Regions from separate parts of the Candidatus Clostridium eludens genome, predicted to be linked through region 1. Evidence: riboswitches for the same ligand, from Rfam matches in the RefSeq annotation. Region 1 holds a riboswitch; each other region holds the start of a gene.
What was found. Region 1 has a riboswitch for S-adenosylmethionine ahead of ACJDU8_RS16680 (DUF2325 domain-containing protein). Riboswitches for the same ligand answer to the same signal wherever they lie in the genome.
Positions count from the first base shown of each region.

Region 2: another riboswitch for S-adenosylmethionine. It lies ahead of nifB (nitrogenase cofactor biosynthesis protein NifB); the one in region 1 lies ahead of ACJDU8_RS16680 (DUF2325 domain-containing protein).
Region 3: another riboswitch for S-adenosylmethionine. It lies ahead of metK (methionine adenosyltransferase); the one in region 1 lies ahead of ACJDU8_RS16680 (DUF2325 domain-containing protein).

Region 1 covers NZ_JBJHZX010000026.1:59,322-69,761, forward strand. The annotation lists gene ACJDU8_RS16650 (TetR/AcrR family transcriptional regulator) at 1-107, opposite strand, end outside; gene ACJDU8_RS16655 (GDSL-type esterase/lipase family protein) at 237-797, opposite strand; gene ACJDU8_RS16660 (MFS transporter) at 864-2,090, opposite strand; gene ACJDU8_RS16665 (peptidylprolyl isomerase) at 2,207-2,731, opposite strand; gene ACJDU8_RS16670 (M3 family oligoendopeptidase) at 2,914-4,608, shown strand; gene ACJDU8_RS16675 (YopX family protein) at 4,696-5,055, opposite strand; gene ACJDU8_RS16680 (DUF2325 domain-containing protein) at 5,212-5,496, opposite strand; SAM riboswitch class I at 5,664-5,776, opposite strand; gene ACJDU8_RS16685 (DEAD/DEAH box helicase) at 6,049-8,154, opposite strand; gene ACJDU8_RS16690 (ATP-binding protein) at 8,154-9,482, opposite strand; gene ACJDU8_RS16695 (tellurite resistance TerB C-terminal domain-containing protein) at 9,472-10,440, opposite strand, start outside.
Region 2 covers NZ_JBJHZX010000021.1:52,335-62,774, forward strand. The annotation lists gene nifH (nitrogenase iron protein) at 1-572, shown strand, start outside; gene ACJDU8_RS14470 (nitrogenase component 1) at 675-2,255, shown strand; gene ACJDU8_RS14475 (nitrogenase component 1) at 2,425-3,774, shown strand; SAM riboswitch class I at 3,881-3,984, shown strand; gene nifB (nitrogenase cofactor biosynthesis protein NifB) at 4,160-5,431, shown strand; gene ACJDU8_RS14485 (ABC transporter ATP-binding protein) at 5,547-6,374, shown strand; gene ACJDU8_RS14490 (nitrogenase component 1) at 6,434-7,948, shown strand; gene ACJDU8_RS14495 (nitrogenase component 1) at 7,977-9,488, shown strand; gene ACJDU8_RS14500 (nitrogenase component 1) at 9,527-10,440, shown strand, end outside.
Region 3 covers NZ_JBJHZX010000007.1:112,623-123,062, forward strand. The annotation lists gene ACJDU8_RS06755 (aryl-sulfate sulfotransferase) at 1-1,390, opposite strand, end outside; gene ACJDU8_RS06760 (ABC transporter permease) at 1,468-2,253, opposite strand; gene ACJDU8_RS06765 (ABC transporter ATP-binding protein) at 2,267-3,055, opposite strand; gene ACJDU8_RS06770 (ABC transporter substrate-binding protein) at 3,085-4,104, opposite strand; gene ACJDU8_RS06775 (hypothetical protein) at 4,368-4,493, opposite strand; gene ACJDU8_RS06780 (SDR family NAD(P)-dependent oxidoreductase) at 4,539-5,303, opposite strand; gene ACJDU8_RS06785 (radical SAM protein) at 5,369-6,550, opposite strand; gene metK (methionine adenosyltransferase) at 6,579-7,775, opposite strand; SAM riboswitch class I at 8,076-8,184, opposite strand; gene ACJDU8_RS06795 (pyridoxamine 5'-phosphate oxidase family protein) at 8,360-8,815, opposite strand; gene ACJDU8_RS06800 (MFS transporter) at 8,895-10,157, opposite strand; gene ACJDU8_RS06805 (nitrogenase component 1) at 10,262-10,440, opposite strand, start outside.

The DNA.
Region 1 (10,440 bases):
TTATTTGTCGATGCATTTTTAAAACCCTTCTCTGCAAATTCTTTCATAGCTGCATTAATGATATACTGCTGCTTTTCAAGCTCTAGGCTTAGAAATTTTGAAAACATATTATTTACCTTCTTTCCACTCAAAATTGTGAAGCACAATAGACCACACTGGTCTACAATGTTATTATAACACCATAGACCAGTGTGGTCTATATAAATATTTATATATTTTCTGTTTTTGTGCTATCCTTATATAAAAATCATATCAGCTATTCTTTTATTTCCTTCCGAATTTAAATGAATACCATCAATATAATATCCTTCTTTTCCATATCCATTTTCCTCAGCAAATTCACAATAAAAGTCAAAAATTTTTATATTGTAATTTTTACAGAATTTTTTTAAGCAGTCATTAAACTTTTCTAAATCTTTATTTACATTTTGAAAATCACCCATAAACCCCCACCTGTCCGCTGCAGTTTTAACACAAACAGGTACAGGCAGCCCAATTAAAGGTTTTATACTGTTATGCATAATCTGAAAAACTATAGAAGCTATATTTGCCATAACCTGCTCTACTGGCAAATTCCATATAAAATCATTTGTTCCTCCCATAACCATTGCATACGATGGCTTTTCAAGGATAACATCATTATATAGCCTAGAAAGCATACCTGCTGAAGTATCTCCAGATATGCCTTTGTTTATAACTTCAATTTTTAATTTTTTCTCTAATAGGGCAGTCCATACTTCACGTCTTCTTACACCATAACCATATGTTAAACTATCTCCAAGACAAACAATTTTCATTTTCACCATTTCCTTTATATCAAATAATTCTAAGCTTTTTCACCTCATATTATTCATTTCCAATTATCATGTATCAGTCTTTAAACTTGATTCTCCATTTTGTATTAATATTTTACTGCCTATTAAGAAAAAACTTTGAATAAACATAAATATGCCTGTTCCTATAAGCAGCCACTCTATTTTAATCATATCGGATATTGGCCCAAATATCAGCATTCCAAGGGGCATCATAGAGCTGGATATCATGGTCAGCACTCCAAATACCCTGCCTAAAAAATCCTCTTGTACTTTCTCCTGCAATAATACCATAGAAGGTGTATTAAATAGTGGAATAGCTATTCCAACTAAACCCATAAAAAACAAATATAATATAAAATTAGGTGTAACTCCAAGTAAAAAAGTACATGTTCCTATGAGAAAACTTGACAATGTCATGGTATAAATCCTATTTTTAAATCCTCCCCAATAAGCCATAATAACTCCTCCTAATATCATCCCGCTGGAAAAAGCAATTTCAATTGAAGTTAACCTCCATACATCATTTCCAAAACTCCGTGATACCTGTAAAGGAGTTAAAAATGCAGCTGGAGCCGATAAAAAGAAAAATATCATACAAAATAAAAAGAATTTCTTTATATAAGCATGATTTTTGATATATGTAATTCCCTTTTTCATATCTATAAAATAACCATTGGTCTGTTTTTCTAATGCTTTATTATGAGCAGGAACGTGTAAAAATAAAATTAACATAAAAATTGCTATAGCTGCAGTTACAACATCTATAAAAAATATTACCTCTATTGTGGCTATAGTAAGAAGTGCTCCACTAATCATAGGAGATATCAACATAACAATTGATTGTATACTTCCATTTGTGGCATTAACTTTAGTGAGTTTACTTTCAGGTACAAGCTGAGGAATAAATGCACCTATTGCTGGAGTTTGAACAGCCGTTCCAAGAGCTCTTATGGCAGATATAACAAAGAGCAGCCACACTGCATCATATCCCAAGAGAAATAATATGGCCAGTACAAGCGTTGATATTGCAATAAAAGAATCCGATAAAATAATTAATATTTTTCTATTATACCTGTCAGCCCATACTCCTGCAAAAGGAGAAAGAAAAAATGTAGGGAGAAAACCGCTGACAATGGATATGGTCATCATAATTCCAGATTGTGTTTTTAATGTAATAAACCATATAATTGCATATTGAACTAAGGACGTTCCAAAAAGGGATATAGTCTGACTAGCCAAAAAAAGTATTATGTTCTTTTCCCAATTTCTATTCATATATAGCTTTCACTCCCATCATATTTAATCATAGACTTATAAAAAAATAGCAGTCTCAACTGACAATTGAGTGCTACTATTTTTAATATTTTTCACCATAACATTATTCTATAAGTTTAATCATCTATTTTTTGAGGTTCATCATATTTTTCGCCAAAAGTTTCTACAGTTACACTTTTCATCTTTTGATCTTCATAAGGTTTATCATCATAATCTCTTTTCTGTAATACTATTTCATCTACTTCTTCAATGCCCTCTGTAACTTTCCCGAAAGCAGCATACTGTCCGTCAAGGTGAGGTGCATTATCTGCCATTATAAAAAATTGTGAACCTGCAGAATCAGGAGCCATAGTTCTAGCCATGGAAATTACCCCTTTTTCATGCTTCAAATTGTTTTTAAAGTTATTAGATGAAAACTCACCTTTAATTGAGTAACCCGGTCCTCCCATTCCTGTACCTTCAGGGTCTCCTCCCTGAATCATAAATCCCGGTATAACCCTGTGAAAAATTGTACCATTATAAAATCCTTTTTCTACTAACGATATAAAATTATTTACTGTATTAGGTGCAGCATCTGGATAAAGTTCTATTTTCATCAGCTTACCATTTTCCATTTCAATTGTAACTATAGGATTTTTCATTCTTTTCCCTTCTTTCTATAATATGTAATACAGCATATGCCGCATTTATACAATAAACTTTATCAAAACCGCTGTCAAGTAAATAATTTTCTTTGTTCCAATGAAATATGAAATTATTTATTTTGAAAATTAATCCATTTATATTATAATATTAGTAAATTTAAACATATTGGAGGTATATTATGAAATTTAGTGAATTCAAATACGAAAGACCAGACTACAATGAAATCAAAAAGTCCATTAACTCTCTTGTGGATAAACTAAAATTAGCTGACAGCTGCGAAAAACAGTTTGAATGCATAAATGGTATAAATGACATAAGAAATCACCTGCAGACTATGGGAACTCTGGTTCAAATAAGACACAGCATAAATACAAAGGATAAATATTATGACGAAGAGAAAAGCTATTGGGATGAATATTCCCCTCTATACGACGAACTTGATTTTACATTTTACAAAGAATTGATTCAATCAAAATTCAGAAAAGAATTGGAAGAAAAACTAGGAAGGCAATTTTTCACCCTAGCTGAATTTTCTTTAAAATCTTTTTCACCGGAGGTGATAAAAGACCTTCAACTTGAAAATAAATTGTCATCAGAATATACCAAACTGCTGGCTTCTGCAAAAATTCCCTTTATGGGTGAAATAAAAAACCTATCCGGTCTCACACCTTTTATGCAGAGTAAAGATAGACAAATAAGAAAAAATGCTTCAGATGCCAAATATAAATTCTTTTCAGATAACGAAGGTGAAATTGACAGAATATATGATGATTTAGTAAAGGTGAGAACCAGAATAGCACAAAAATTGGGATTCAAAAACTTTGTGGAACTAGGTTATATAAGAATGAAAAGAAGTGATTACACTCCTGAAATGGTGGCTAAATTCAGAAATCAGGTGGAAAAGTACCTTGTACCTGCTGCTTCAAAGCTCTATGATAGGCAGTTAGAGAGATTGGAACTTAACACCCTTACCTATTATGATGAAAAATTTGAATTTACAACGGGAAATGCCAAACCAAAAGGCAGTCCAGAATGGATAGTTTCAAACGCCAGTGAAATGTACTCTGAGTTATCTTCGGAAACCGGGGAATTTTTCAAATTCATGCTGGAGGAAGAACTTTTAGATTTAGTAACTAAAGAGAACAAGGCCGGAGGTGGATACTGCACCTACATCCCCGATTATAAGGCACCTTTTATATTTTCAAATTTTAACGGCACTTCAGGGGATGTAGATGTTTTAACACATGAAGCCGGTCATGCCTTTCAGACGTATCTATCCAGGTGGATTGAAATTCCTGAGTGCATATTTCCAACCTATGAGAGCTGTGAAATACATTCCATGAGTATGGAGTTTTTCACCTGGCCCTGGATGAATCTATTCTTCCAAGAAGATGCAGATAAATATAGGTTTGCCCATCTTGAAAGTGCTGTGAAATTCATACCTTACGGAGTTACAGTAGATGAATTTCAACACTATGTATATGAAAACCCAGAGGTAAGTCCTGAGGATAGAAAGAGAGCTTGGAGAGCCATAGAGAAAAAATATCTGCCTCATAAGAATTATACTGGATGTGATTTTCTGGAAAGCGGAGGATGGTGGTTTCAGCAGTCCCATATATTCAATGTACCTTTTTACTATATAGATTACACTCTGGCACAGATATGCGCCCTTCAATTCTGGAAAAAAGCAGTGGATAATAGAAAATCTGCCTGGGAAGATTATATAAAAATATGCCATGTTGGAGGAACCAAGTCCTTTTTGGAGCTTGTGGAAATTGCTAATCTTAGATCCCCTTTCCAAGATGGATGCATAAGTTCAATTATAGAGCCTATCAATAATTGGTTCAATTCAATAGATGATAAAAAACTATAATTCAGACTTGTATATTTGATTAAACTTCCAGAATAAATTTTGTTCTGGAAGTTTATCACTATTTGACTATTAATTGTTCACTTATTACTATGAAAAAATATTACCAATAACAATAGCATTTTCATTAATCATCTGAATGTATAAATACTCGTTTTCCACATAGAAGCCATATAATTCCGTATCTTCACTTAGTTCCCCACATTCACCTATGAATTTTCCAAAAGAACATCTGCCAAATTTAACCGGAAGCTTTGGAGAACTTTTTTCATTATTTATTCCTATAATATCTCCTTCAAAAATTTCTACACCATTTTTATCCTTTAGTCCTGTAAATTCTGTAACTACAAACCTATCTTTATGGTTTGAATACTCTTTTGGATATGGGTTATTACTTATATAGAAACAATTATCTTCTTTATCCCAAATTCTAAATTTAAATTTTCTCATTTGATACCTCCTCATTATTGACTAGTTATTTTTGTGAAGATTTTTCACTGCTTTTTTTAATTAAATATCCAATACATACTGTAAATATATATTACTAAGTAGAACACTTAGTGTCTCAGTTTTTATAGAATATTTTAGATTGTACATATTTTTCATTTAATCAGTAAGTATATTTTTAATATTTGCTTGAATACATATCCATGAACGTTTTGAAAACATAACTAAAGTATGATTTTTTTTAGATTGTTTTTTTATTATTTTAGTCATGTTATGTCCTACAAAATCTGTAAGTACCAACACTAGATCCGTATTTTTAGGAATTTCTATTTTCTTATCCCCTTTTTTTCTACCTGTAATGTGGTTAACTTTATTAATTCCGTATTTATCTAGATTATCTTTAATGTTGTCAAGTCTGTCTCCTCCTACAATTAAAATATTCATAAAAATCTCTCCTCTTTAATAATATATAAATTTACTGATACTCAATCTCCACCTTGTTTATCTATAAACTTAATTCTAAATACAAGAAAAAGGCTATTTTCCTTATATATAAGAAAAATAGCCTCTATTAGCAAATAACATAACTTAATTTAATAAGACTTCTACTTTTCTTATCTTTCAGAGTATATAGTACACTCTGCAGGAATTGACACCGATGCATATAAAAAATGTCGGTTGTCGGGTTTCATAGGGCCTTTCCCTCCACCACTCTTGATAAGAGTATAATAATATATTAAGTTTTTAAGCACTCATTCCAATTATGTATACACCTTATATAATAGTGATTATATTTGCCTGTGTCAATACTAAATTTATAAAATCAGGGCAACGGCTTATAAAGAATAAATTGCATTATTAAACTTTGTCCTATTTATGGTACGGTTCACCATAGCCTACCCATATTATATTTTAGCCAACAAATTTATTATTGCTATTTTATTAAATACTAAATTCACAAATTAGTATCTATTTTCTTCATTCTTATTATAAAACCTAATTGCAATCATGCCCTAAATATATTTTTACTCCTTCTAAATCCAATTTATTTTTAATAATATATTTTATTCTCAAATTATCTGGTAACAGCATCCTATATTTATTAGAGGATAAATATACTTCTACCATTTCTGGATTATCTTTTAAATATAGAAATATTTCATCTTCAGTAAAGTTCTTTTCTATCACTCTACTTATATCTTTCTTTATATCAGGCCCACTTATAAATGTTTTACCATCCTCCAATTTATAATTTACACCTCCATACAACATATTAAGTAAAAGTTGTAGAGTTCTATTTATCTTCGTGCCTTGAAACGTTCTAAGTCCAACTTTATCATTCTTCTCCGTCCATTGAAATTTTTCATACCTTAAATTGTCTTTAGAAAGTTTTGATAGAACTTCTTTTATATTTTTATTATAATCAATCCAATAACTCTCATCTTCCAATATTGTTTTCATTCTATTTCTTATTTCGTTGGTTACATTGCCACTACTCCCTAAAAATACAGGGGGATTTCCATCTAAAGCCTTAGTTACATATATTTTTTTACTTCTCAATTCTATATCTTTTATTTTCCAAATACGTGCCGACAAAAATATATTTACCCCTGTATGTATGCTGGGAGACAGGGGAATTTCACCTATCTTTTTATGACTATTGTAAACAGAAAAATTATTTTCCGTTTCAAAATGGGTAAAAAATTCACTTCCTCTTAAAAGCTTTTCTGTTTCTAAACCTGTTATAGCTTCATTTTCTAAAATCTCTATATAATTCTTTTTTATTAAGTATTCTAATAGCTCAAAGTACTCATCATCTTCTATATCCTGCCAGCATCTAAAACTCCTATTTATATTTTTTAAATCTTCAAAAGACATTCCTGTATTCTCCAAAAGAATAGATATTATTTGATGAGCCAAAACATCATAAGGCTTCACTATAGGATCAAATCTATCTATTATACTCTCTTCATAAAGTGATAGTGCTGCTAACCCTTGCAATAAAGACCATTCATCAGTAGCTATAAAATGCAATATATTTTTTCTTGTAATTCTACCACTTCGTCCCAACCTCTGTCCTAAACTGGCTACAGAATGTGGAGCATTATACTGAACTATACTGTCTACTGAACCTATATCTATTCCTAATTCCAAAGTGGAAGTACAACATATAGTGAATAATTGTCCCCTGCTGCTCTTAGCAAACTTCTCCACGGTCAATCTCATATCCTTACTCACAGAAGAATGATGGGCAAAATATCTAATATCGGAGCCTCTCTCTTTTCCTAATTTACCAAGACCTACAGCTAATCTTTCAACTTCACCTCTTGAATTGGGAAATACCAGCATGGATTCTCTTTGAGAATAATCATAAATTTCTTCCAGTGCCTCTCCTGACTCTTTCTTTATATTTGATTCATAATAACTTTTAGTAGCTTCCAAAGGATTCTTGCTTTTATCAAGCAGTACATCTGTAGCTCTATTGCTTATAAAAAATTTCTTAACTTTTTTATAATCTTCTCCGTTTAAAGTAGCTGACATACCTATGAATCTAGGTTCTTTTTCCATATATAATTTTATTCTTTCTATTAGAGATCTCAATTGCATACCCCTATTACTTTCCAGAAAGCTGTGTATTTCGTCTACTATTATCCATTCCGTTTCCCTAAATAATCCTTTTGCTTCTCCGGGTCTCAGGGCTAACATAGCCTCTATAGATTCCGGGGTTATAAGTAGTATCCCTTTAGGTTCCTTCAAGAGTTTATTCTTTTTTTCCCTAGATGCTTCCCCATGCCAACTTGTAACGGGTATATCTATATAATTGCATAGTTCTAATATCCTCTTAAATTGATCATTTATAAGAGCTATTAAAGGAGATATATACACAATTTTAAGGCCGGAACTCCAGTCCTTTATGGAATTTATGGCTGGCAAAAATGCTGCCTCTGTTTTGCCAGAGGCAGTTGGTGCTGCCAATATTAAATTATGATCCGTATTATGAACATGTTTTATTGAAGCTTCCTGTATTCTTCTCAAACTTTCCCATCCTTCATCATATATATATCTACGTATTTCTTTCTGTAATAAATCAAAACTACTCATTATAAAACCTCAATTTCATCGTCCTTATTATCCTCGTCTTTAGTTACAGGCACAGCTTTTTTACCAAATTTCGCATAGATTATATTTTCAATACTTTTATCTGGATTTTGTCTTATTAAATCTAAAATTTCCAGATAATCTTTGATTACTGCTCGTGGAGTCAAAAATTCAGCCGCTCCAGGTCTGTTCAATTGCTCTTCCATATACATTTTTATATGTTCTGTTTTCATAGATATGTTTTCTTTATAATGGATATTATATATATTGATTAAATCTTCCAACAATGTGTATATTTCTTCAACACTTAAAGGCCTTAATGGTAAAACAGTTCTATTTGTATTCAATAGTTTAGAATCCATACTATATTCTGTTCCCAACCTTCCTTTCAAAGCTCCATAACTAGACATGCCTCGGTTTTCATCAAATACAGTTTTCCTTGTAGAACCAAAATTTACAAACAATCCTCTTGCTTTATTTGATTTACATTCATTAAATATATTTAATATTCTTTCATAATTCCTCTCTCTAGTCCGAGCCAAAGGCAATTTATAGAGATTAACAGCTTCATCAAAATTTACTACAAAACCAGAATATCCCATGTCTGAAAATAATTCTGCCAAATTTTTAATAGCATCATACCAGTTATCGTCATTTACTATTTTTTCAATCCCAAGTTCTCTTTTGGCTTCAGTCTTAGTATCTATGTCTCCACGAATCCATCTTAAAGCCTTTAGTCTTAATACTCTACTGTCTTCTACTATACCTTCATAATATTTTGCAATAGCTTGCCCTAATTCGTAAGATAAGCCAATTGAATTGAAAGAACTGGTAACATTTAATATCTCATTTTCTACAAGTTCCTTATTTTTTGTCATTAATACCTGGTTCATGGGTATACCTTCTTTTTCAGAAACATCCATAACAATCTTATTTATCCATTCTTCCAATATAGTATTTATGGCGTTTCCATCTTGAGAAGTCTGCACAATTATATTGCCTACTATCTCACTATACAAGGCTCTAGCCTTTCCATCTGACGCATAGAACCTTCTTGTTGGAGTTAAGTCTACTGTAGACACAGCAAATTTTTTTTGTACAGCAATAGACTCTATAGTTCTAAGCATAAAACTCTTTCCACTGCCAAAATCCCCCACCCAGAATCTTATATCACTTCCGCCCTGAATTATAGAATCTAAAATAGAAATAATTTCTTGAACTTCTTCGTTTCTTCCTACCAATAGATGGTGGATTCCCTTTCTTGGTACTATGCCACCCTCCAAGGCTTTTATAATATTATCCGCTTCCTTTGGATTTACCCTATTTTTCATTGGCCATCAACTCCTTTATCGTATCTACATAAAAATCATCTATCTTTATAAAATCATCTTCAATTACAATTGCCTGGTCCTGTATATGTTCATAAAGTTCTCGATTTACATCACTTATAAAGGCATTTAGGAAAGTGCCATTATCCATAGCTATTTTCTTTCCCTTTTCCACCCCTATAGATCCCATATTCAATATCAGCTTTAAAAAATCTTCATACTTAAACTCTAATTTATCATTATATTCTTCCTTTAGATTTTTTTCTTTAAAGTCCTCTTCTTCAAGCTCTTCATTATCTTCTTCATCACCTATATATTCTTTAAGAATCTCCACTGTTTCATTGAGTTCTTCCTTTGATTCTTCTACCTTATCCATATCTAATTCTATTTTCTTTCTAATGGGATTTTTCAATTCCATTAATCTATTTGAAAGATCTAATGACAATACCTCTCCAGATTGAAGGATATTTTTATACACAGAAATATTAGCTGGATGAATAATATTTTTAAGTAATCTAGCATTTCTTTGACTCAAGTTTTCTTCTCTCCCTATTCCATATAAACATATAAGTAATAAATTTTCATCTTCTGTATCCTTAATAATTTTCTTTGCCATATTTATAAAGTTTTCATCTTCCCTATAATCAATTAAAATATCTGTTCTTTTATTATTCTCTGCCATTAATACTTTCTCTACTTTAAGTTTCCAATCGTCAGGATCATTTTCTATCATCCCAGTCAATATTTCTTTTATCTCTTCCTCCGTCACATTTTCTTTATACTCTATAATTCTATCATTTATGTCTTTTACAAGTTCACTTGGTAAATATCCTTTAATATTATCTTTTTCCTTGCTAATATTTAAAATCTGTGTATTTGGCATAACCTCTCTTATGGCATTCTCTGAGATCTTTATTAAAGATGCCAAAACACCTCCATCTTCGTAATCTTCAAAACATAT
Region 2 (10,440 bases), on a different contig from region 1:
TTGAATCTGGCGGCCCAGAACCAGGTGTAGGATGTGCAGGAAGAGGAATAATTACATCTATAAACATGCTGGAGAGGTTAGGAGCATATACTGATGACTTAGACTATGTTTTTTATGATGTATTAGGCGATGTTGTGTGTGGAGGCTTTGCTATGCCTATCCGTGAAGGAAAAGCCAAAGAAATATATATTGTAGCCAGTGGTGAAATGATGGCACTTTACGCAGCAAATAATATATCAAAAGGAATAAAAAAATATGCTAAAAAAGGTGGAGTAAGATTAGGTGGAATTATTTGCAACAGCAGAAATGTAGACAATGAAAAGAAATTATTGGAGACTTTTGCAAAAGAATTAGGCACTCAGCTAATTTACTTTGTTCCAAGGGATAATGTGGTCCAAAAAGCTGAAATTCACAAACAGACAGTAATACAGTTTGATTCTGATGAGAATCAGGCTGCTGAATATAGATCTCTTGCAAAATCCATAGAAGAAAATGAATTGTTTGTAATTCCAAAACCTATGAGTCAGGAAAGACTTGAAGAAATATTTTTAGAGCATGGACTTATAGATTAAATAACGTGGGTTCGGCTGAAGTTTACGTGATAAACCATGTAATATAAATGCTTATATAAGATAATGGATTTCATATGTATAGAGAATAGAAAGGATGATACAATGTCAAAAAAAACAATAAATCTTAACTTGACGGAAGTAGAAAACCGAGAGACGAGATTAGGAACTATAACTGCTTGGGATGGTTCGGCAACTGAGTTGTGGAAGGAATCAAACTATGAATTGAGAAGTCAAAGAAAACATGATGGTTGTGGAAAACAGAAAGCTTGTCGGTTGTGTGAATTAAATTCACCGTTGAATCAACAGACGATGTGTGCTAATGCTATTGTTGAATGTCAAATAGGAAATATTACAGACTGTGTACTTATTCAGCATGCTCCAATTGGATGTTCGGCAGATAACCCTTGGTTTAATCTTGCCTTTAACATGGGACTTGGAAGAAGAAATAAACCACCACAGAATTTACAGATTTACAGCACAAATCTTTTGGAAAATGATATGGTTTTTGGTGCTTCGGATAAACTAAAACAAACAATACGAGATGCAAAGGAACGTTTTAATCCTAAGGCAATTTTTATTTCCATGGCGTGTGCTACTGCTATTATAGGTGAAGATATAGAGAGTGTTGCAGAAGAGATGGAAAAAGAAATTGGAGTGACAGTTATTCCCTTACATTGCGAAGGATTTCGATCAAAACACTGGAGTACTGGATTTGATATTTCACAGCATGGAGTTTTACGTCAAATAGTAAAACGTAAACCTGAAAAGCAAAAAGATTTAATTAACATCGTAGCTTTGTGGGGAACTGATTATTTTACAGAAATGTTAAAACCTCTTGGTCTGAGAGTAAATTATATGATAGATATGGCAAGCTATGATGAACTTGCCCAAGCATCGGAAGCTGTGGCTACTGCAACTTTTTGTCACACACTTGGTTCTTATATGGCTACAGCACTTGAGGAACATTTTGGTGTTCCACAGATTGATGCACCTCAGCCTTATGGAATTGCAGGTACGGATGCCTGGTTCAGGGCAATTGGTAAAATTGTTGGCAAAGAAAAAGAAACCGAAGAGTATATAAAGAACGAACATGAAAAAGTACTTCCCAAAATTGAAGAATTGCGCAAAAAGTTTAAAGGAATTAAAGGATTTATTATGACAGGTTCATCTTATGCACATAGTCTTATTTCAGTTTTGCGTGAATTAGGGATAGGTGTTGATGGTTCTGTGGTATTCCATCACGATCCTGTTTATGATGGTGGACATGAGAATCAGGATACGCTGAATGAACTTATAAGCACTTACGGAGATATTCCTAATTTTACAGTAAGTAAAACACAGGCATTCCAACTAAATGCCCTATTTAAACGAGTAAAGACAGATTTTGTAATAATTCGACATCAAGGACTTGCACCTGAAGCGGCAAAACTTGGTATCCCATCTTTAGCCATGGGTGATGAGCATTTTCCTGTTGGTTATGATGGAATAATTCGGACAGGTGAGGTTCTATTAGATATTCTTGCAAGAAAGAAGTTTAATGAGGTTCTTTCTAGACACGTTAAAAGTCCATATAATGAATGGTGGCTTAGCCAAAATGATCCATTTTTGCTTGCAAAGCATCCTGAAGTGCTTGATGAAAGAGTAAAACTTGAAGTGTTTGATGAAATAGCAAAAACTGTGTAAGTAAGTTGCACTGACACTTTGGTTATGGACGGGCAGGACTAAGTAATTTAGGATACACTGTGTAAGCAGGTGATCCTCTAACTATTAGCTCTAATAAAGTAATCAAAAAATAAAAAACTGCGAAAACGTAGTAAAAAAAATTTCTTAAGAATATATGAGGAGGATTAGAGTGGCTGAGACTAAGATAAATAAAAAAAGTAGTACAATAGTACATCCCCATTATGCTTGTGCAGTGGGTGGTGCATATACTGCAGTAGCAATTAAGAATGGTGTTCCAATTGCGAATTGTGGTCCGGGATGTATGTACAAACAATATTTTTTTATGGGATTTGAAAATGGTTTTCAAGGTTCTACCAGTACTGGTGGAGGTAATGTTGCCAGTGTAAATGTAGGTGAGAATGATATAGTATTTGGAGGTGAAAAAAAACTTGATGATTTAATAAAATCAGTTTTAGCAATTTACAAGGGTGAATTATTTGTGGTAGCTACAGGTTGCACTGGAGAACTTATAGGAGATGATGTTGGAGCAATTGTAAAGAAATACCGTGAGGCAGGTTACCCTATAGTGTATGCAGATACAGCTGGCTTCAAAGGTTCAAACCTTATAGGTCATGAAATTGTTGTGGAAGCAATCATAGACCAATTCGTTGGAGATTATAAAGGTGAAAAGAAAAAAGGATTAATTAATTTGTGGTTTGAGACACCTTTTTTTAATACAAATTGGCGTGGAGACTATCTGGAGATTGTAAGGATTTTAAAGAACGTAGGTTTTGAAGTAAATGTACTTTTTGGACCACAAAGTGGTGGAGCGAAGGAATGGAAGGAAATTCCTAAAGCACAATTTAATCTTGTAATATCACCGTGGGTAGGAGTGAATATTGCGAAACATTTAGAAAAAAAATATAATCAGCCTTATTTGCATATTCCTGTAATACCTATTGGTGAGGAAGCTACTACTGCTTTTATAAGACAATTAGTTGAATATGCAGGAATCGATGCTGAAAAATCAGAAGCGTTCATTGCAGAAGAAGCAGAATTGTATTATTATTTTTTAGATTCTTTTTCACACTTTTTTGCAGAGTATTGGTACGGCTTGCCTTCTCGATTTTCTGTTGTAGGAGACAGTGCGTATACACTTGCCTATACAAAATTTCTATCAGATCAGGTTGGACTTATACCTGTAAAGCAAATCATTACGGATAATCCGCCAGAGCAATTTAGAGAGAAAATAAGTAAGGAATTTAGGAATCTATCAGAAGGTGTATCTGTGGAAGTAGAATATATTGAAGATGGTTATCTTGCAGAAAAATCACTTTCAGAAGCCGATTTTGGTTCAGGAGTTCCATTGATATTAGGTTCATCATGGGAATCTGATGTAGCACGAGAAAAAAATGCATTACTAATAGAAATAGATCCGCCTTCTTCTGAGACAGTAGTACTGAACAGATGTCATATAGGATATAGAGGTGCCCTGCAGTTGATAGAGAGAATTTATACGTCAACTGTAGGTGGAAAATAAAAAATAATAATTATAAAAAATTAACTATTGACAAAACATCTAAAAAATTGTATAGTATCATCAATAAGTAAAGAAACTTAAAGTTGATTAAAATTTAATATAGAATTTCTTATCAAGAGAGGCGGAGGGACTGGCCCTATGATGCCCGGCAACCTGAATATTATTTATTCAATGGTGCTAATTCCTGCGGGGTAACCTGAAAGATGAGATATTAAGAAAGATTTAAACTTCTTACATTTCATCTGTGAGAAGTTTTTTACTTATATAATATTAATTTCGATACTTTAGTTGACCAGACACACTGGAGACTAAATAAACTGAATTTTATTCGGTTTATTTAGTCTTTTTTTATATTTAAGTTATCTAGAAAGGAGATAAATAAAATATGAGTGTAGATTTTGCAAGAAGTATAGAGGAGAGGACATTAACGCATCCATGTTACAACTGTATTTCTCACAAGTATGCAAGAATGCATATTCCTGTAGCACCAAAGTGTAATGTTAGTTGTAATTTTTGTAATAGAAAATACGATTGTGTGAATGAAACTAGGCCGGGAGTAACCAGTGAAGTTTTAACACCTAAAAAGGCCAGAGATAAATTTAATATAGTAAAAAACAAAGTGAAAAATTTGACTGTGGTAGGTATAGCAGGTCCGGGAGATCCGCTGGCAAATTTTGAAGAAACTAAAAAGTCTATAGAATTAATAAAAAAGGAATCGCCGGATATCACGTTTTGTCTTTCTACTAATGGATTGATGCTGCCTTTTTATGCAGATGAAATAATAAGACTGGGAGTCACTCATGTGACTATAACTATAAATGCAGTTGATCCTAAAATAAGTGCAAAGATATACAAATTTGTTAATTATTTAGGCAATGTACTTGAAGGGGAAGAGGCAGGAAATATATTATTGAATAATCAATTGTCAGGTCTTAGGTATATTACTCAAAAGGGTGTAATATGCAAGGTAAATATTGTAATGATAAAGGGAATCAATAGTAATCACATTCCTGAAATAGTGAAAAAGGTTAAGGAATGTGGAGCATATATGACAAATATTATGCCTCTTATACCGGTTAAAGACAGTGTATTTGAAAATATGCCTACAGTGAGTGATCTGGAGCTAAATGATATGAGAAAAAAATGCCAGCTAGATTTAAAGCAGATGTATCACTGCAAACAATGTAGAGCAGATGCAATAGGAACTTTAGATAAGGATATATCCGGTGAATTTAGAGGTGACAATGAAGAAGGTTTTAAAGGAGAAAATGTAATTGATCTTAAAAATAAAGGAAAACTTTACAAGGAAAGTAATTATAGATTTGCAGTTGCAACTAAGTCTGGCGTAAATGTAGATGCACATTTTGGACATGTGTCACAATTCTATATATACGATGTAGTAAATGGAAAGATTGAATTTAAGGAAAAAAGAATTATAAATAAATATTGCAATGGCATAGAGGAATGTGACGGACATGACAATAAAATATCAAATATTTTAAGAACTATAGAGGATTGCAATGCAGTACTTGTATTAAGAATAGGTTTTGAGCCTTTAAGCAAATTACGTGAAAAGGGAATAAAGGTATTTCAAATGTATTTTAATATAGAACAGGGCATAAAAAAAGCTATAGAATTACTTGAAAAAGATTCGTAAAAAACATTAAAAGTATTCCAAATGCAGAAGAAAGAGCCAAAGTGAATAAATTTGATAAATATACTAAAGATTCATCACCAAATTTTGTAGTTGAAGATTAGAGGGGGGGAGTTAAGTGAGTAAAGTAGTTGAAGAATTAAAGCCTGATGATTATAAAATTATAGTTAAAGATGTACAGAAATTTTATAATATAAAATCTGAAGGTAACCAAAAAGTGGATGAATTTTTAGCTCTGGATAGTTTGAATTTAAAAATAAAACAAGGAGAATTTATAACTATTGTAGGGCCTAGTGGATGTGGAAAATCAACTTTTTTAGATGTTCTAGCTGGATTATCTAAACCTACATCAGGCGAAATATATATAGATGATAAATTGATTACAGGACCAGATCTGGATAGAGGTATTATCTTTCAGGGATATGCACTGTTTCCTTGGAGAACTGTAGAACAAAATATTGAATTTGGCCTTGAAATAAAAGGTGTACCAAAGGATAAAAGAAGAGAAATAAGTAATAAATTTATTAAGCTTGTAGGATTAAGCAATTTTGAAAAAAGATATCCACATGAGTTATCGGGAGGTATGAAACAGAGGGTAGCAATTGCAAGAGCTTTAGCCTATGATCCTGATGTTTTACTTATGGATGAGCCTTTTGCTGCAGTAGATGCCCAAACTAGGGAACTGCTTCAGGAAGAATTGTTAAATATATGGGAAGAAACTAATAAAACTATTGTATTTATAACTCATAGTATTGAAGAAGCAGTATTTTTAGCGGATAGAGTAGTGGTAATGGCTTCTAATCCAGGCAGGATTAAAGAGATTATTGAAATAAACCTTCCAAGGCCCAGAAGCACCGTTAATGTAAGGATGTCTCAAGAATTTAATTCTAATAGAAATCGAATATGGGAATTACTTCATGATAATGATAAAAAATATGTGATTTAGAAATTATAATTTTGGCAACAATTGTATTTTATTAGTTAAATCAAGGGAGGATATAACATATGAAGAAATTCAATCTTAATACTTCTGTAGTAGACACCCGTGAGCAGCGGCTGGGGACTATTATTGGCTGGAAAACTGGAAAAGCTTCAGAGCTTTCTAAAGACTCTGCCTTTACTTGTGCAGGCTGTAAAGGAAATGGAGGAAAGAGGCTTTGTGAGGCTACAGGGCCTTTTACACAAGGTTCTACTTGCAGTGAGCAAATGGTAGAATGTCAGGCAGGAAATGTAAGAGATGCAGTTTTAATTCAGCATGCACCCATAGGCTGTGGAGCTGGTCAGGTAATCTATAATTCTATATATAGAAATGGACTTGCTATTAGAAATTTGCCTATAGAAAATATAAAAATAATTAACACCAATATGAAAGAAACAGATATGGTATTTGGGGCACTTGACAAATTGGAACGGTCTATAAGAGATGCTTGGGATAGACATCATCCCAGGGCAATATTTATTGGAACATCCTGTGCATCAGGAATAATCGGAGAGGATGTAGATAGTGTAGCCACCAAAATGCAGGAAGAACTTAATATTCCGGTTATTCCTATGTATTGTGAAGGATTTAGATCGAAGCACTGGAGCACGGGGTTTGACGCTACCCAGCATGGAATTTTAAGGCAGCTAGTTAGAAAAAATCCTAAGAAACAAGAGAATTTAGTAAATATAATTAACCTTTGGGGCAGTGATGTATTCACGCCTATGCTGGCAGAGTTAGGACTTGAAGTTAACTATGTTATAGATTTAGCTAAAGTGGAAGATTTAGAAAGGCTTTCAGAAGCTGCAGCTACTGTTACCTTCTGTAACACTTTAGGTTCTTATATGGCGGCTGCTTTAGAAGAGCATTTTGGAGTACCTGAAGTTAAGGCACCTCAACCTTATGGAATCGCAGGAACGGATGCATGGTTAAGAGAGTTAGCAAGAGTTACACATAGAGAAAAAGAAGCGGAAATATATATAGAAAAAGAACATAAAAGAATAGCACCTAAAATAGAAGAACTTAAAAAATTATTAAAAGGTAAAAAGGGTTATGCGGCTACAGGTTCAGCTTATTCTCATGGGCTTATTGCAGTGCTTAAAGAACTTGGAATTCAGGTAGATGGATCTTTAGTATTTCACCATGACCCGATATATGACAATAATGATTCTAGCAAGGATACTCTTAAATTCCTAGTGGATAACTATGAGGATGTTGCTAATTTTAGTGTAAGTAACAGGCAGCAGTTTCAGTTTTATGGGTTGCTTAAAAATGTAAACCCAGATTTTATTCTTATCAGGCATAATGGACTAGCCCCTCTGGCCTCCCGAATGGGAATTCCTGCAGCTCCACTGGGAGATGAACACCATGCCATAGGCTACAGCGGAATTTTAAATTTAGGTGAAACCATTTTGGAAATACTTCAGCATAAAAGATTTCATCAGGATTTATCAGAGCATACTAAGCTGCCTTATACAAAATGGTGGCTTGAGCAGAAAGATCCGTATATATTAGAAAAAAATAGTTTTGTGCAAATTTAATGGAATAGTTATTAGGGGATGATAATTTATGAAAGTTAACTTAAACACTTCTGTGGTAAAGACCCGTGAACAACGCCTTGGCACTATAATTGGATGGAAAACCGGAAGAACTTCAGAGCTTTCTAAAGATTCGGCATATACCTGTGGAGGATGTAAAGGTAATGGAGGAAAGAGGCTTTGTGAAGCCATAGGTCCTTTTACCCAGGGGTCAAGCTGTAGTGAAAGAATGGTGGAGTGTCAGGCAGGAGAGGTGAGAGATGCAATTTTAATTCAACATTCTCCCATAGGTTGTGGAACCAGCCAGGTAGCTTGTAATTCTATATATCGTAATGGCCTTGCAAATAGAAAATTACCTGTAGAAAATATGAAAGTAATTAATACTAATATAAAGGAAACAGATATGGTATTTGGAGCACTTGAAAAATTAGAACGATCTATAAGGGATGCTTGGGAGAGGCATCATCCTAAAGCAATTTTTGTTGCAACCTCTTGTGTTACTGGTATTATTGGAGAGGATATAGATAGTGTGGCAAGTAAATTGCATGAAGAGTTTCAAATTCCTATTGTTCCTATGTATTGTGAAGGCTTTAGGTCAAAGCACTGGAGTACAGGATTTGATGCTACCCAGCATGGAATCTTAAAATATATAGTTCGTAAAAGCTCTAAAAAACAAGAAGATCTGGTAAATGTAATTAATCTTTGGGGCAGCGATGTATTTACTCCAATGTTAGCTGAATTGGATCTTAGGGTTAACTATGTAGTGGATATGGCAAAGGTAGAGGATCTAGAACAGCTTTCAGAAGCTGCTGCTACGGTTTCATTTTGTCATACATTATCTTCTTACCTGGCAGCTGGATTGGAAGAGCAATTTGGGGTTCCAGAAGTTAAAGCCCCTCAACCTTATGGAATTGCTGGAACAGATGCATGGATAAGAGAATTAGCGAGAGTTACCCATAGGGAGGAAAAAGCAGAAGCATATATAGAAAAAGAACATAAAAGAATAGCACCCAGGATAAAAGAACTTAAAAAATTACTGAGTGGTAAAAAAGGTTATGCAGCTACAGGCTCAGCTTATTCCCATGGCCTTATTGCAGTGCTTGGGGAGCTTGGTATTCAGGTGGATGGTTCCTTAGTATTTCATCATGATCCTGTATATGATAATAATGATCCTACTAAAGATTCCCTGAAGTTTTTGGTAGACAACTATGGTGATGTTCCTAATTTTAGTGTAAGTAATAGACAGCAGTATCAATTCTATGGACTGCTTAAAAATGTTAATCCTGATTTTATTATTATAAGACATGCAGGACTTGCCTCTTTAGCTTCCCGTATGGGTATACCGGCAGTTCCACTTGGAGATGAACATCATGCGGTAGGTTACCAGGGAATTTTAAATTTAGGAGAAACTGTTTTAGATATACTTGCACATAAAAAATTCCATGAGGATCTATCTTCTCATGTTAAATTACCTTATACAAAATGGTGGCTTGATCAGAGGGATCCTTATATATTAGAAAAGCAACATTATGTTATATATTAGAAAAATAGCAGTGACTTTATAGAATAGGAGTGGATATAGTGTCCAATATAGAAATAGAATTAAAAGATATAAATAAAACTATAGAAAAATCAAATTCTATTGAACAGATTAGGTATGGATGTGCCCTGGGAGCTGTACACAGTGCTTTTGCAATTCCTAGAGTAATTCCTATTGCCCATTGTGGTCCGGGTTGTGTGGACAAACAAACTGCCAACATAGCTTTTTATAATGGATTTCAAGGAGGAGGCTATGGAGGAGGTTCTGTTGTTCCAAGTTCAAATATTTATGAAAAAGAAGTTGTATTTGGTGGTGAAGACAGATTAAGAGAACTTATAGATGCAACCTTTAAAGTCTTAGACGCAGATTTATTTGTAGTTATGACTGGGTGTATTCCAGACACTGTGGGAGATGATGTAGGAGCTGTAGTAGGAGAATTTCAGGATGAAGGACGTCCTATAGTATATGCAGAAACAGGTGGATTTAAGGGAAATAATTTCACAGGACATGAACTGGTTACAGAAGCTATTATTGATCAATATGTAGGTGACTATGATGGACCTTTAGAAAAGGGGCTTGTAAATGTGTGGTCACTACTTCCTTACCATAATACTTTCTGGAGAGGAGATCTTACAGAAATCAAAAGAATTTTGGAAGGTATAGGTTTAAAAGTTAATATATTATTTGGACATGAAAGTGCGGGGGTTTCAGAGTGGAAAAATATTAAAAAAGCACAATTTAATTTAGTACTATCTCCGTGGCTTGGTCTTAAGACAGCAGAAAAATTAAAGAAAAAATATAAACAGCCTTATTTACACATTCCTGTAATTCCAATAGGAGCAAAGGAAACCAGCAGTTTTTTAAGGAAAGTAGTAGAATTTTCAGGTATTGATAAAATTAAAGCTGAAGAATTTATTGAAAAAGAAGAAAAGAAGTATTATGAGTATCTAGAAGA
Region 3 (10,440 bases), on a different contig from region 1:
CTTGGGTTCCCTTTACTTCTGTTTCTACTTTACGTCCTAAACCAGCTGCTCCTGGTACCCTAAATTCTCTTTTATTGATTTTCTCTATAGGTATTTCTAAGGGTTTATGCAATTGAGGAATCCATTCATAAGGAACCCTATAAGCTCTGTATACCATATTTAGTTTTGATTTTCCCTTGCCTTCATAGGGACTTATGTATTCCCAAACTATTTCATGATCTTTTGTAACCTCAAATATACGGCCGTCTGATCCTTCCGTTATTAACGTGTTTCCATTTGGAAGTCTCTGTGCATTACTTATAAATGGGCTATAAAATCTAACAGCATCTAAGGGTTGTATAAACCCAGCTTCTTCTGGAGTATACTGCCATATTATTTTTAAGGTAATAGGATCAATTTCCAATACTCTGGAATAATCTCTAATTGCATTCCTGTTCCCTTTTGGAGAACCTGGGTTAGGCGAACCATAACCTGCCCAACCTCCATTATCAAATATAAGAATATTTCCTTCTCCTGGCAGACCTTTAGGTATTAAATGCACATTATGCTGTCCTATTATCCACCCCAATTTTATAAGCTCATCACTTATATCGTAATAAGGTCCTATCTTCCATACAATTTTTCCTGTATTTTTATCTATAATAGCTATAATATTGGACTCTCTACTGTCAAGAATAATGTTTTCTGGTGAAAATCTTTTATCTCCCTTGTCAAACCATTTATTAGGTCCAAGTAAAGATATAGAATTAATGTGCAGCCAATCTCCTACACCACCACCCGCTGTCCTTATATTGGGATTAGCATAAAGAACATTTTTAGATACTTCGTTAAATCCTAATTCATCAAAATGTTCATTTGCCCGCCATTCCCAAATAATTTTTCCATCCCATGTAACTTCAATAATTTTATCATCCAAAAGTACTTTATCAGATATTCTAGGATTTTTTACATTTTCATGCGTAAGAATAAGTGTATTACCTTTATCAACTTTTGGTGTTAATCCTGGTATATAATATCCAACTGGATTGCCTTCTCTTTGATAATCATGATGCTGTCTTGCCATCCATTGAGGCCTTTCTCCTGGATCTTCTATGAATTCATTTTTATTAAATTTCCAAACAATATTTCCATTCCAATCTACTTGTACTAAATCCATCATATCTTGGAACCCATAGTCAGGGTTTCTTTCTCCTGTACTTCCCATAACATATCCACCTGGCAGCAGCTTATTAGGAAATCCATGTAAATTTTTCCACAACTGCAGTTCATGTCCATTCATATCTATTAGCAATGCTCCTTCATCTACTGCCTGAAAAATAGTATAACCACTCCATGCCTTTTCAGAATTATAAATTGTTACCCCTGTAGGATAAACACTTGGATATCCCATAGTAATTTCCTCCATTCAAATCTAGATTGTGTTATTAATTTTTATTTGCATAAAGTCTAATAAAAATTAGTTATATCTTAAGCCACTCTTTTTATAGCATCTTTACTATTAACTATCCCATATTTTTTCATAGTCAAACTTGCTGCAGCAACCAATATTTTGTCTGTGAAATATCCCATAAGCCCCAAGCATATCAGCCCTATGAATATCCATTCTGTCTTAAAATATAACCTTGAAGTCCATATCAAATATCCTATACCTTTATTTGCAGCAAGCATTTCTGCACCTACAATGGCAGCAAATGAGCCACTCATAGCCAGCCTTACTCCTGTAAATATATAAGGTATAGCCGCCGGAATTATTACATTAAACATTATTTGATATTCAGAAGCTCCAAGACATCTAGCTGCCCTTATTTTTTCTTTCTGTACACTAGACACTCCAGCTTCTGTATTCAACATAACAGTAAAAGTAGTAGCATACATAATTAAGATAATTTTCCCCTCCTCACCTACACCAAACCAAAGTAAAAATAATGTTAAAAATGCAAGTGCAGGTACAAATCTAAAAAAATTCAAAATAGGATCTACAAACATTTTAACTGCTTTGATTCTCCCCATTAATACGCCTATGGGGATACCTATTAGATTTCCTAAAATCCATCCTGAAACAATTCTACCAAGACTTATAGCAATAAATTGAAAAAGACTTCCATCCTTAATTAAATCTTCTCCACCAAATATTACTCTCAAAGGACCCGGAAAAAAATCTGGATTTGAAAATTTAGATCCTATGCCCCAGATTATAATTATACAAACCCAAGATATCACACCCCACTTTAATAATTTATTAAAACCTTTCATCAATTTTCCTCCTTTATGCCAGTGCACTCTCTTTTTTTTGAATATACATTTCTCCTTCAAATTCATTCAAAAGAGTCTTATATTCTTTATTAAATGAACTACTAGTTACATCTCTTGGATATTGAAAATTCACATCATAAGTTTTATATATTTTAGAATCAGGAGCTCTAGACATAATACCTATTTTCTGTCCAAGTATGAGAGCTTCTTGAATATCATGGGTAACGAAGATAATAGTTTTCTTAGTTTCAAGCCATATTCTCACCAATTCTTTTTGCATTATTCTTCTGGTCTGAGCATCCAATGCTCCAAAAGGTTCATCCATTAATAATATTTCTGGATTATTTGCAAGTACTCGTGCAATTTGAACTCTCTGTTTCATCCCGCCTGACAACTCATTAGGAAATTTCTTTTCGTGACCGGATAATCCAACTAATTTTATATACTTGTGGGATATAGAACTACTTTCTTCTTTTGCTACTTTTTTCATTCTTAATCCAAATTCTACATTTTCTTTTACATTAAGCCATGGAAAAAGTGATGCATCAGGATGCTGAAATACAACTGCCCTTTCTCTCCCAGGTTTTACAACTTCCTTATCATTTATTAATACTTCCCCTTTAGTCTTTTCAATAAAGCCTGCAATTATATTAAGTAAAGTAGATTTTCCACACCCGCTGGGTCCCAATAGAATAAAAAATTCTCCCCCTTGTAGATTGAGATCTATATCTTTAAGAATATAATTAGAATCACCATAACTTTTACTTAAATTTTTAATTATTATTGAATTTGTTTTTGACATTCCAATTTTCCCCCTATTTCATATATAATTTATTTTATATTTTCAGGCTTATAAGTAAGTTTTTGCGGAAGTGCCTCTTTTAAAGACTCCGTATCTATCTTATCTTCTAAACTAAAACCACCTTTAATTAATTTGTTAGTGGATGCGTATTTATATACTTCCTGTAACTGATTCACATCATCGTCATTTAATCTTATATCACTTTTAGCGGCTTCAATATTTTTTTGTACACTATCCTTTGGAAGTCTCAAAGCTTTAGCCATGATTTCAGCGGCTGCTGATGGATTTTTGTTTATCCACTCACTTGCATCATTTAATGCCAGCAATATATTCTTTGTTACATCTTTTCGTTCTAAAAATTTACTATTGGCCATTAAAAATCCACGGGCTGCAAATGGTATATCTGCCACGCTTCCTATGACCTTAGTTCCTTTTACTGTTAAAGCTTTATCTAACAGATTTCCACTAAAAAAGGCAGCTTTAACATCTCCCTTTTGAAATGCTGCAAGAATTTCTGCATCTGAGCTAAATCCCTGTTTCTTTATTTCATCTATTTTTATATTGTATTTTTCCAAATACCTAACCAAAATATATTCAGTTACAGTTCCTCTTTGAACTCCAATTGGCTGTCCCTTTAACTCCTCTGGAGAATTTATTTCGTCATAGGTTACCATTTTAGTTTTATTTGCATCAGATTGTTGAATGAAACTAAAAATTTTCAGATCTCCGCTGCTCAATCTGGACAGTGCTGCATAATCCATAGCTAATCCTATATCAACCTGATTTGTTAACACCGCATCTATAGTATCAATTCCATAAGAATATGGATTAATTTGGGCATCAATACCATGTTTTTTGAAATAACCTTTGTCCCTGGCAACATAAAAGGCACTAGAAAAAGTACTAGAATCTGCTCCTATTTTAACTGTAACTTCCTTTTTGGATGAATTTGACTTACTTTGAGTTTGCGAACCGCCGCCGCACCCGGCAGCTACAATCATCATTCCCACAATAAATAATATGATTAAAGATAGTTTTATACTTTTCACTAACATCTACTCCTTCATATTCATTTTGAAAATTCTTTTCCACTCACCTTGCCATCTTCATTACCTCTCAATTTTTAATTTGGTTTTTATTAAAAATTGCACAATAAAAAGCCAAGCATAACCTATGAATGGAGATTTATATATGATTTAATCTCCACTATAAGTTAACTTGACCTCCAGTGTTTCTAGTCAGTCCAATAAAAAACTTCCTATAGAACAACCCACCAATTCTTTTGTCAATATATAAGGTAATTATTATTTGATTAGAAAATACAAATCCTAAAAAAGCAATTGTTGACCATTCCAACTGCTGCAATAGATTCTTTTCCAAGCTTTGAAACTAATATAGTTGAAACTATGCCAACCATCATAATGAACATCTGTTCCATTATAGTTGGCCATGCTAGTTTTATAATATCCTTTAGAATTTTTTATTACAACATCCATCTACCGCCATTAACATCTAAGCAAGCTCCTAAGATATAACTGGCATCTTCTGATGCTAAAAACAAAACTGCTTTTGCAATTTCCCCTGTGGTACCTAATCGTTTCAGTGGTATATCTTCAAGAATCTTCTCTCTTTCTTCTTCAGTATGGGAATTCCATTTGTTCTCCAATTTTTCCCCACTTATAATTATACCTGGTGCAATTGAATTCACTGTAACACCATAATGCACTAATTCTCTTGCCAAGTGTTTTGTAAAACCTATTACTCCAGCTTTTGCAGCTGCATAATGAGGTCCTCCAAGAATTGATATTGCCCTACCTGCCTGAGATGCGATATTTATTATCCTACCTTGCTTTTGCTTTTTGAAACTTTCAATAACAGCTTTAGAGCAAAGAAAAACACTTTTTAAATTTCTATCAATAACAGCATCCCATTCTTCTTCTGTTAAATCTTTCACTGTTTTTGAACCGCTGTCACCACCTGCATTATTGACTAGTATATCTACTTTGCCATACTTTTCAATTACGGATCTAAATAAATTTTCAACCTCTGATTTTTTAGTCACATCAGCTGTTATTCCATAGCCAGTACCACCATTATCATTTATCTCATCTGCTATTTTTTGTACTTCAGCCTGATTTCTTCCATTTATAATAACCACAGCTTCTCTACTAGAAAATTCTAAAGCTATTTCTCTGCCTATACCTTTAGATGAACCCGTAACAACTACAACTTTCCCTTTAAAACTCATCTCAACCTCCTCCTATAAAATATATCATCTGATAATCACAATACCCTCAATTAATTTATAATTATTTATTTAAATATAGGCAATAATTCATCCTCTATTTTATATAAATCATGGCAAAGCGTTGTAGGCGCAGCGTTACAATCGTACAGTTGATCATAAGTAAATCCTGCTTTTCTAAATATATTATAAACTTTATATGCCATATCCAAATGCCATTCAGGTTCTGGTGTACGATGTCCCTCCAAAGCCGAGCCTGGATTCGGACACCATGCTCCTGCTAAGCATATTACTCCCTTTGACGCAAGATATTCCACTCCTTCTAAGGTAGATTGTTTAGGTTCAATTCCGGCAACTATATTTGATCTTACCCTACCATAACCAAACACCTTTACTGCACGCTCTAGAGCTTTTATCCAGTTCTCCCAACCGCCGCATTGTTCTACTTTACCCGGACAGATACTTTTAAAAATATTCTTATCCCAAATTTCTATATTCATTGCAATTGTCCTATATCCCGCTTCCTTATACTTGTCAATCACTTCAAGATCAAGTGGAGCTCCTATAACTCCCGTTCCATTGAAGTCCTCTAGACCAGTATACTCTTTAATAGCTTCAGCTACATCAATGTAATACTCTACCTCTCTTCGCTCTGCTACAAAACCCCCACTTATAGTAATATGTTTTGCACCATTTTTATAAGCTTTTGCTGCCGTTTCTCCTATCTGATTAGGATACTTCCACTCTATTCCCTCCTTTTCTGCATAAGTATCTTTTGTAGCATTTATATTGCAAAATAGGCAATCTAATCCCTTATCTTTTAATGCACATTCATTACTATAGGCTACAAAAATTGTACCTTCTCTATTGTAAGTGGCTACATTTGACATATCCATACCATCGGAAGTTTTATAATCATAATATTTAGGATGGCTTAAAAATTCTATTGGAAATATCTCATTTTGATTTTCTATGAGATAGTATTTATCATTTTCATACTTAATCTCATACTTGGACTTATTATCCCATCTAAAGCCTACCTTCAATCCTCCTGGTGTACTAAATCCAGTAGGAAATTCAATTCCTACATGGGGATCATGGTCATATTCAAACAATGTATGGATTTGCTTTTGATATTTTCTATCAAAATCCAAATGTTTGAATATGGCAGGATCCACTTTTATTCCTTCAACCATAGCTGCATTTTTTATGGCCAATTCTCCATGAAGCTGTTTTTTTATATTACTCATACGAAAAAATCCTCCTACTTAATTTTATTTAAGAATAGACAATACTACTCTCTAATTCTTTTTTAATTTCATTAATCCTATCAAGTTTTTCCCAAGGCAAATCTATATCTGTTCTCCCAAAGTGTCCATAAGCAGCTGTACTTTTATATATAGGTCTTCTCAAATCAAGATCCCTTATAATTGCAGCTGGTCTTAAATCAAACAACTTATTTATTATTTCCACTATCCTGTCATCACTTATTTTTCCTGTACCAAAAGTGTCTACACTTATAGATACTGGTTTTGCCACACCTATGGCATAGGCTATTTCTATTTCTATTTTATCGGATATTCCTGCTGCCACTAAGTTCTTTGCTACCCACCTTGCAGCATAAGCCCCAGATCTGTCAACTTTGGTTGGATCTTTCCCTGAAAATGCTCCACCACCATGTCTTCCATATCCTCCATAGGTATCAACTATTATCTTTCTTCCTGTAAGTCCAGAATCAGCCTCTGGCCCCCCTTTTACAAATCTTCCTGTTGGATTTACAAGATATTTTGTATTTGAATCTATCAACTCTTCTGGTATTGTCACTTTAATAACTTCATCTATTATGTCTTTTTCAATTTGGTCATGGCTTATGTCTTTCTCATGCTGGGAAGATATAAGTATAGTATCAACTCTTATAGGTTTATCTCCTTCATACTCTACCGTAACTTGTGTTTTCCCATCAGGTCCCAAATATGGAATTATGCCTTTTTTTCTTACTTCCGCAAGCTTTCTTGAGAGCTTGTGTGCCAGTGCTATTGGAAGCGGAAGATATTCTGGCGTTTCATTTGTTGCAAATCCAAATACCATTCCCTGATCTCCAGCTCCAATTGCCTCAATATTTTCCTTTTCACCCTTTTTAGATTCTAGGGACTCATCCACCCCAAGTGCAATATCTGAAGACTGTTCGTCTATGGATGTTAACACTGCACAGCTAGCTGCATCAAATCCAAATCTTGAATTATTATATCCTATATCACTTATAGTTTTTCTCACTATCTTTGGTATATCTACATAAGCTTTAGTTGATATCTCGCCCACTAAAATCACAAGCCCAGTATTTACAACTGTCTCACAAGCCACCCTTCCATTTTTATCTTGTTCAGTAATTGCATCCAGTATTGCATCCGATATCTGATCACATATTTTATCAGGATGTCCCTCTGTAACAGATTCTGATGTGAATAATCTACTCATTTTTATCAATCTCCTTTTTTCTATATTTTATCTTTCCTTATTACCACTTTAGTAAAAAGTCTATTTGCTTTTATATCTTTTTAATTCCATATTTACTCATAGTTAAAAATTTATATGACCCATGTAATCCTTTCATCTTAACCACCCCCAACTTTTTATTCATTTTCTACTAAAAAATGTACAATAAAAGGCCAAGTATAACCATAGCCTAACGGATAAGTTAACTTGACCTCCAGTATTCTAGTCAGTCCAAATAAAAAACTCCCTGTAGAGAAACCACAAGAAGTTACATTCTTTTGCTTCTCATCTTTCAGGTTATATTACCTGCTGGAATTAGCACCATTGAATGTGAATACATTCAGGTTGCCGGGCATCATAGGGCCAGTCCCTCTGCCTCTCTTGATAAGAAATTTTATATTTAATTATTCAATTTAAATGTATTGTACAGCCTTTTAGTTGTTTTGTCAATACAAATTTAAAAAATAATTCTAATTTTCAAAATTTATATCATAATATCCATATATAACTACTGACACCCAAGTACGCTCTTAAAATCCAATTGCATTCCATGGTAATTTTTTATCTTATGGCAAAATAACTTCAATGCCACTTGCTCCCTGGCCTTTATTGAAATCCAATATTTTCAACTCTGATGGATCTACACGAAATATTATATTGTTACCTAAACCATTTTTTTTAATTCTTTCTTTGAACCTGGGATTTTTTTTAGCTATCACTTCAATAGCCTTTGTAATCTCTCCTTCACCTGTAACTTTGGCAGCTTTACCCTTTATTGTAACGTTAATAAAAGATGCTACTTCTTGATTTTCATGTTGAAAAAAAACTGAAACATTTGAATTATGTTCTATTTGTTTGACTTTTATAGTTCCTTCGCCAGTTGAGAAATAAATGCTATACCCATCTACACCAAAAGCACCTAAAGTTCTCAAAGCAGGTGCATTCTCACCATCTACCGTAGCCAATACTATATACTTTGTATTAGCTAAATATTCTTCTACAAAATTTTTATCAATTGCCATTTATACATACCTCCTATAGTATTTAATTTATATTTATATTTATATCAAATATTCTACAATTTCAAGAACAAGGAGTAATTTATTTTTCTCTCATAATTTTTGTTTTACTTGTCCTTTTGTTAGATGTAAAAAATTTGACATATATATCTCTCTTGTCAAGACTATACTGATTAAAGTATACATTTAACATAATATATACTCCACTTAAAACAAAAATAGGAATAAAGCTTAAAAATATAGCTTGTATACCAAAAGTCTCACCAATAAATCCTCCCAAAATAGGACCAAAAGCTGCACCTATACCTGTACAAGCAGCAAACAATGCAGATATCTTGCCTTTTTTACCTTCTATCTCGCCTATTTGAGAATACGTAATTAAATTAGTCATACCTAATCCAGAACCCATAATTAATGTGCCCACACTTAAAAATGCCATATTACTTGTTAACACTATAAATATCATGCCTATAATACTCAAAATAAAGCTACTTATATATAAATTGTGTATTTTATATTTATCCAAAAGTTCCCCAGCTGTAAATACAACTAAAATAAAGACTCCACCCTCTAATATTATTAACCATGAGGCATAATAAGATGGAAGATGATAATTTTTCACTATTAAAATAACTATAAAAGTCACAAAACATGAAAAAGCTGCTGTTGATAAACTCTCTATTAATATAGATTGCCTTATAATTTTATTATTTAAAGTTAATTTAAAATCTAAGGTCTGTTCTTTAAAAATATCTATTATGTTTATATGAACTGAAGTATTATGTTTTTCACTTAGCCATATCAATAATATAATCGGTATTAAAGTAACTACACCAATGTAAACAAAAATATTTTTATAACTAATAAATTGAACAATATACCCACCAATAAGAGGGCCTAGAAAAGTTAAACCAATGGACATGGAGCCTTTATACCACCCTGCTCTTTTTTTACCTATTAATTTTAAATTTTTAAAAAAAGCAGCATTTAGAGAGGTCATTCTTAATGAATTGCCAAATCCCTGAAAAAGCATAATAATCATTATAAATATTGGTAACACAGCAAAAGGAAATAAAAAAATCGTTGTAGAAAAAATAACGCCTCCAATTATATATAATTTTCTTGAGCCATAATGATCAATTAAAAATCCAGAAGGCAAGACTAATAGCATTAATCCAAGTCCAGAAATTCCTTTTATTAAGCCTACCTGAGCGGTATTAGCATTTATACTCAAAGCATAAAGTGGCACTATCATTTGGAGTATTCCGCTAGCCGTTCCTGATAATATATTAAGTAATATAAAGCCTAGTACTATTTTATTATTAGTATTCAATATTTTGTACATAAAAACCCGCATTCCCTTCAATATGCTCAAGGCACAAAACTTAGTTTATTATATAAAATAATAAAAACAAAAGACCAAATTTTGAATTATTATACCCTATATCACTAGCTAAAATTTCTGACCAATGTAGCTATATCTTCAAGTAAAGTAACCGCACCTTTATATCCCATATATGTTTTATCTAAAACCACACTGTCCCATATAGGAAAGGATATATGATGAATAGGAACATTAATTTTACCTGCAATTTCATTTTCTAATGAACTTCCAAGTATCAATTCAA